One region of the Cupriavidus sp. NPDC089707 genome, then DNA from elsewhere that is predicted to be linked to it. Evidence: riboswitches for the same ligand, from Rfam matches in the RefSeq annotation. Region 1 holds a riboswitch; the other holds the start of a gene.
What was found. Region 1 has a riboswitch for glycine ahead of gcvT (glycine cleavage system aminomethyltransferase GcvT). Riboswitches for the same ligand answer to the same signal wherever they lie in the genome.
Positions count from the first base shown of each region.

Region 2: it holds a riboswitch for glycine, as region 1 does, so the genes downstream of both, ACIP1U_RS26060 (D-amino acid dehydrogenase) here and gcvT (glycine cleavage system aminomethyltransferase GcvT) in region 1, are expected to answer to the same signal.

Region 1 covers NZ_JBIVHB010000005.1:228,272-231,850, forward strand. Annotated here, with positions in the region: gene gcvH (glycine cleavage system protein GcvH) at 38-418, opposite strand; gene gcvT (glycine cleavage system aminomethyltransferase GcvT) at 518-1,645, opposite strand; glycine riboswitch at 1,741-1,866, opposite strand; glycine riboswitch at 1,888-1,974, opposite strand; gene ACIP1U_RS11100 (glycine zipper 2TM domain-containing protein) at 2,104-2,331, opposite strand; gene ACIP1U_RS11105 (UvrD-helicase domain-containing protein) at 2,581-3,579, shown strand, end outside.
Region 2 covers NZ_JBIVHB010000022.1:29,703-33,281, forward strand. Annotated here, with positions in the region: gene ACIP1U_RS26055 (TonB-dependent receptor) at 1-1,650, opposite strand, end outside; glycine riboswitch at 1,957-2,058, shown strand; glycine riboswitch at 2,059-2,188, shown strand; gene ACIP1U_RS26060 (D-amino acid dehydrogenase) at 2,243-3,508, shown strand.

The DNA of each region.
Region 1 (3,579 bases):
GTCGATCCCGCGTGCAGGATCGACGGGGCCGGGGCGATCAGGCGCCGACGCTGGCCTTGTACGCGTCAGCCGACATCAGGCCGTTGACGTCGTCGCTGTTGGCCGGCTTGAGCTTGAACAGCCAGGCGTCGAAGGCGTCGGCATTGACGCTTTCCGGCGCGGCCGTGGCGGCCTCGTTGACGGCGATTACTTCGCCCGCCACCGGGGCGTAGATGTCGGAAGCGGCCTTCACCGATTCCACCACTGCCAGCGCGTCGCCGGCCCCGACCGACTTGCCCACTTCGGGCAGTTCCAGGAAGACGATGTCGCCCAGCGCGTCCTGTGCGTGGTCGGTGATGCCGATGGTGAGCGTGCCGTCGGCTTCGACGCGCACCCACTCATGCGACTCGGTATATTTGAGGTCGGCGGGGAAATTCATGAAGGTTCTCCGGATTCAGATCTGTTTCTTGTTGGGTGATGCCTGCCCGGCAACGCTGCCGGCAGGCGAGGGCGACCGTTGGGTGAGCGGGTGTTTCCCTTAGCTCACGAGTGCCTTGCCATTACGCACAAACGGCAGTTTAACCACAGTCGCGTTGAGTTTGCGGTCGCGGATCTCCACCTGCACGGTGTCGCCCACGTTCACGCCCTGTGGCAGGCGCGCGAACGCGATCGATTGCGACAGCGACGGGCTGAAGGTGCCGCTGGTGATTTCGCCGTCACCGGCGGGGGTGATGACCTTCTGATGGGCACGCAGCACGCCGCCTTTGTCACGCAGGATCAGGCCGAGGAACTGCTGGCGTGAGCCGGCCGCGGCCAGCGCCGCCTTGCCGGTGAAGTCGCGCTCGCTCTGCAGGTCGACGGTCCAGGCCAGGCCGGCGTCCAGCGGCGAGGTATTGATGTCCATGTCCTGGCCGTACAGGTTCATGCCGGCCTCCAGGCGCAGCGTGTCGCGCGCACCCAGGCCGGCCGGGCGCACGCCCGCGGCACGCAGTTTTTCCCACAGGCCGGCGACGCTGGCGGCCGGCACGACCAGCTCGAAGCCGTCTTCGCCGGTGTAGCCGGTGCGCGCGACCATGATCTCGCCGAGGGCGGGATCATGGACCACGACAGCGTTGAACGGCTTGAGCGCATCGGAAGGTTGGGTCGACGGGAAGGTGCTCCACACCTTGGCGCGGGCGTTGGGCCCTTGCACCGCGACGATCGCCAGCGGCTGCACGCCCGCGGGGGCGACGTCTTCACGGCGCGGGGTGATGGTCACGCCGCTGCCGGTGGCGTCATTGCGCGCGCGGATCCAGTCGATATCGCCGACCGCGGTGCTGGCGTTGACCACCAGGCGGAAACGGTCCTCGGCAAAAAAATAGACGATCAGGTCGTCAATGACGCCGCCTTTTTCGTCGAGCATGCAGGAATAGAGCGCCTTGCCCGGCGTCTGCAGCTTGTCGACGTTGTTGGCCAGCAGGCCGCGCAGGAAGGCGCGGGTATTGGCGCCGTTGAGATCGACCACGCACATGTGCGACACGTCGAACATGCCGGCATCGGTGCGCACGGCGTTATGTTCTTCGATTTGGGAGCCGTAGTTGACCGGCATCTCCCAGCCGCCGAAGTCGACCATGCGGGCGCCGAGGGCGCGGTGGATGGCGTTGAGGGGCGTGGCCTGGAGCGTCATGGAATCCTCGGGGGCAATGTCGGGTTGCGAAAACAAAAAAGGGCCATCCGCCGCAACGATCGCTACGCCGAAATGGCAAGCAATCCGCTGCGGCGGATGACCCCTCTGTCCTCGATACCTGAGAGATTACGAGGCGGATCCTGTGGATCCCCATCCTCGCGCGCCCCTTCGGTGGGCACGCTCGCCATGAATGGTGGGTGCCGCTCTCCAGAGTGCGGCATGCATCGTGTGCATGTTGCATGCCGATCCGAACGGTCCGTGGTGCCTGAGAGTTTTCGGGTGATACCCCTTCGGCGGCGCAGTTCTGCGCGCTCTCCCGGTCGGATGCGCGCAATGTACGGGAGGCCCCGGCCTTTGTCAAACCAAGCCGGACGGCCGCCCGGCGGCTGTACCCGTTCCTGCGCCCCGCCGCCAGGGGCGGACTGAAGCAGGATTGAAGCGAGGGTCTGTCGGGAGACTTACTTTTTCTTGTCGTCGGTCACGACGTTACCAATCACGCCGCCAACGGCCGCGCCACCCAGCGTACCCAGTGCGCTGCCCTCGGTCAGGATGGCACCACCCACAGCGCCCGCGCCCGCGCCGATGGCGGTATTGCGTTGCTTCGGGGTCATGTCCGCGCAACCGGCAAATGCCGCGACCGTCGCGCCGATCAGGGTCACCTTGGTCAATGTCTGCAGGGTTTTCATTGTGGGCTCCGAGTGATGGATATTCCATGTCCGGGACAGGCTCTGGACATAATACTTAGAGCCCGGCGCGCTCCGATTGGCTCCGGCCTTTACGAAGTGTTACGCCGGTGACACAAGGGAGGCCGGTGACGCGGCGCGCGCTGACTGACCGGCCGCGGCCAGCGTGTTAGCATCGACAGCTTTGCCGCTGGGCGCTTGTGCTGCCCCTGGCGCGCCTCGCATTCGCCCCATTTCCCGATCGCCTTTCGCATGAGCCACGGCCTGAATTCCGCCCAATCCGAAGCCGTCCGCTACCTGGATGGACCCTGCCTGGTGCTGGCCGGGGCGGGTTCCGGCAAGACCCGCGTGATCACGCAGAAGATCGCGCACCTGATCGAGGACAAGGGTTTCGAGCCGCGCCATATCGCCGCCGTCACCTTCACCAACAAGGCGGCCAAGGAGATGCAGGAGCGCATCGGCAAGCTGATGGAAGGCAAGACCACGCGCGAGGGCAAGCGCATCCCGCTCAAGCAGCTCACGGTCTGCACCTTCCACTCGCTGGGCGTGCAGATCCTGCGCCTGGAGGCGGAGCACGTCGGACTGAAGCCGCAGTTCTCGATCATGGATTCGGACGATTGCTTCGGCCTGATCCAGGAGCAGCTCGGCACCACCGACAAGAAGTTGATCCGCGGCGTGCAGAGCACGATCTCGCTGTGGAAGAACGGCATGGTCGATCCCGAGGCCGCGATCGCGCAGGCCGCCAATGCCGACGAGCACCAGGCCGCGCTGGTCTACCGCAACTACGTCGCCACGCTGAACGCCTACCAGGCGGTGGATTTCGACGACCTGATCCGTTTGCCCGCGGAACTGTTCGCGCGCAATGAAGCGGTACAGCTCAAGTGGCAGAACCGGTTGCGCTACTTCCTGGTCGACGAATACCAGGACACCAACGCCTGCCAGTACCAGCTGCTCAAGCTGCTGGCGGGCGGCTCGCACCTGCGAGCGCCGGCCTTCACCGCGGTGGGCGACGACGACCAGGCCATCTACGGCTGGCGCGGTGCCACGCTGGACAACCTGCGCGGGCTGCAGACCGACTTCCCCGACCTCAAGGTGATCAAGCTGGAGCAAAACTACCGCTCCACCGTGCGCATCCTGGAAGCGGCCAACGCGGTCATCGCCAACAATCCCAAGCTGTTCGACAAGAAGCTGTGGAGCGAGCACGGCATGGGCGATCCCATCTCCATCCACCCGATGAACGACGAGGAGCAC
Region 2 (3,579 bases), on a different contig from region 1:
GCGCTCCGGCTTCAGGTTGGGATCGTTGTTGATCAGCGAGGTGCCGGTAATGCGGCCCTGGAACAGCTCGGCGACGGTCGGGTAGCGGTAGGCCTGGCCGAGCGACAGCCGGCCCAGCCAGTCCTGCCCGATGGCCTTTTCCAGCGCGAGCTTGGGCGACCAGTTGGACTCGCTGCGCACCGGGTACGCGACATTCACGCCCGGCTGGCTGCGGCTGCCGTCATAGGCGCGCCAGTGTTCCCAGCGCACGCCAGGGATCAGCTTCCAGTCCTCGGCGAAGTACCACGCGTCTTGCGCGTACAGTGCCTGCGTCTCGGTCTTGCCGGCAAAGGCGTTGTTGAACGCGGAGATGGTGGCCGCCTGCCAGTCAGAGGTGTTGTAGGTGGTGTTGCTGAGGCGGTAATTATCGTAGTGGTAGCCGAGGGTGACCCAGTGGCCACCCTTGAGTTGCTGCGGGCGGTAGTCGGCCTTCAGGTCGAGCGTGCGCCAACCGGTGCCGTCGCCAAAGGTCACCGTGCCCGGGCCATTGCCTGCAGTGCTGGCGGTGCGGCTGATGTCCTTGCTGACATCGAACAGCGAAGCCACTCCGGAGAAGTTCCACCCGGTTTCGTTGCGCGTGCGCAGGGACAGGCCGTAGAGCCAGCGCGCGTCTTCGCCGTTGCCCGGTGCAAACGCGTTGGCGGGGATGACGTAGCGGAAGCCGCCGATATTGACCGGGCCGCTCGACACCACGTTGCCGTTGGCATCGCGCAGATAGCTACCGGTGGCGCTGGAGCGGTCCTGCTGCCAGTAGGCGGCGGTGAACTGCGCCTGCAGCGTGTTGGTGATGTCGTAGCCGAGCTTGACCTTGAGCTGGTCCTGCACGGTGTGCGTGACGCCCTCGCTGTTGACACCCATCACGGTGCGGTTGGCGCCGGTCTGGTCCTGGTCGAAATACGCGCCGGTGACCGGCTTGTCGGCCGAGGTCGCGCGCACGCTCGAACGCGCCGCGGTGTAGAAGCTCAGCGGCTGGCTCTTGCTGTCCTGCCGGTCGACGCTGACCAGCCACGAGAACGGTCCGACGCGGTCGCCGACGTAGGCGTTGGCATGCACGCCGTTGAAATTGTCGTGTGTGCCGTACAGGTTGAAGCGCTGCGTAAACAGCTGCACGCTGGCATCGCCCTGGAACTTCTCCGGCGTGCGCGTGCTGATCAGCACCGTCGCGCCCAGCGAGTTGCCCGGGTACAGCGCCGAATACGGGCCATACAGCACGTCGACCCGCTCGATCTCCGCGGCATTGACCAGCGACCATCGGGGCGGGAAGGTGAAATCCGAGCCCAGCAGGTTGGACAGCAGCAGGCCGTCGGCATAAACCAGCCCGCGCGCCGACTGGCGCGAGCTGGTGCTGCGCACCGAGATGATCGAATTCATATCGCCGATGAAGCGCTTGCGCACGGCGAGGTTGGGCGCGTACTTGAGCGCGTCTTCGGTGTTGACGACGTTGAAGTCCGCCATGCGCGCGGCGCTGATGCCGTAGGCAGGCGATGGCGTATTGGGCGGCGTGGCGGGCGTTTCGCCGCGCTCGGTCTTGGCCGAGACCACGACTTCCTGCAGGGGCTGCGGCGCGCTGACGGGTCCATCCGCCTGCGCGCCGGCGATGCCGGGGCCCATCAGCGCGGCCGAGGCGGCCAGCGCAATCCGATTTCTTCTCACTGGAATACCTTTCTGTTCTTCTGGCTCGCCCGACCGGTGCGCCGTATCCGGCTCGTGTTACGGCGCGCTTCCTCCCGCGCTTCCTCCGCCTAGCGAGTGCTGGCATTCTAGGCGGCGAGGCGGCTTGACGCAGTGCGACATAGCGCCGCGCCGCACGGAAGTGACTTGACCGATCCATGCGAAGGCGTCTGGCTCCATTCACGTTTACCCGCATATCAATATGCGGCCTTTGTCTCTAGATTTGCCCGGATTGGCTCACACGCCAACGTGATGCTGGGAGAGACTGATCCGGCGGCAGCCGCCGCGGACAGCGCCGAAGGAGCAACCGCCCCGGAAACTCTCAGGCAAAAGGACCGGTATCACGCGTCACAGCACTCTGAAGAATGCCGCCATCGTCAGCCGGCATACCGAAGGAGCAAGCGGCCCCCGCCACCGGTACTACCGGCACCACTGGCGACTGTCGTGAATCTCTCAGGTCTGGAACAGAGGGGGCGTCCGCCACGCATGTCGCGTACGGGCTCCAACTCCGACGTTTCTGGACTGCCAGATCATGAAGACAATCGCCGTCATCGGCGGTGGCATCACCGGTGTCACCACGGCCTACGCGCTCGCCCGGCGCGGATTCTCCGTCACCCTGTTCGAGCGCCACCGCTACGCCGCGATGGAAACCTCGTTCGCCAACGGCGGGCAGCTGTCCGCCTCCAACGCCGAGGTCTGGACGCACTGGTCCACCATCGTCAAGGGCCTGAAGTGGATGCTGCGCAGCGATGCGCCGCTACTGGTCAATCCGCGCCCGGGCTGGCACAAGCTGAGCTGGTTCGCCGAGTTTATCGCCTCGATCCCGCACTACCGCCGCAACACCATCGAGACCGCGCGCCTGGCCATCGCGGCGCGCGAGCACCTGTTCGCGTGGGCGGCGCAGGAAGGCATCGACTTCGACCACAAGCGCGAAGGCATCCTGCATATCTACCGCGACAAGGCGAGCTTCGAGCACGCGGGCCGCGTCTCGGCGCTGCTGGCACAGGGCGGACTGGAGCGCCGCGCAGTGACACCGGCGGAAATGCGCGCGATCGAGCCGACGCTGGCCGGCACCTACTACGGCGGCTATTTCACCGAAAGCGATTCGACCGGCGACATCCACAAGTTCACCAGCGGCCTGGCCACCGCCATCGAGCGCATGGGCGTGCGCTGCCGCTACGGCGAAGACGTGCGCAACGTCACCACCGATGGCCGCAGTGCAAGGGTCACCGTGCAGGAAGCCGCGGGCAGCACCACCATGACCTTCGACGGCGCGGTGATCTGCGCCGGCACCGCCAGCCGTGCGCTGGCCGCCGGGCTGGGCGACCGCGTCAACATCTATCCGGTCAAGGGCTATTCCATCACCGTCAACCTGAGCGACGCCGCCAGCCGCGCCGCAGCGCCGACCGTCAGCCTGCTCGACGACGAAACCAAGCTGGTCACCAGCCGCCTCGGCGACGACCGCTTCCGCGTGGCCGGCACCGCGGAGTTCAACGGCTTCAACCGCGACATCCGCGCCGACCGCATCCGGCCGCTGGTGGAATGGGTGCAGCAGTGCTTCCCCGGCGTCAGCACGCGCAGCGTGGTGCCGTGGGCGGGGCTGCGGCCGATGCTGCCCGACATGCTGCCGCGCGTGGGCCGCGGGCGGGCTCGGTGCGTGTTCTATAACACCGGGCATGGACACCTGGGATGGACGCTGTCGGCGGTGACGGCGGATATGGTGGCGGGGGTGGTGGAACAGGCGCTGGTTCAGCCGAAGGTTTCGGGCGTGGGTTCGGTGGGGCTTGCCAAGGCTTGAGATCGCCAGTTGGGCGTGTCGCTATTGCCAGCGCCGGCCCTCTCCCCCGACCCCTCTCCCGCAGGCGGGAG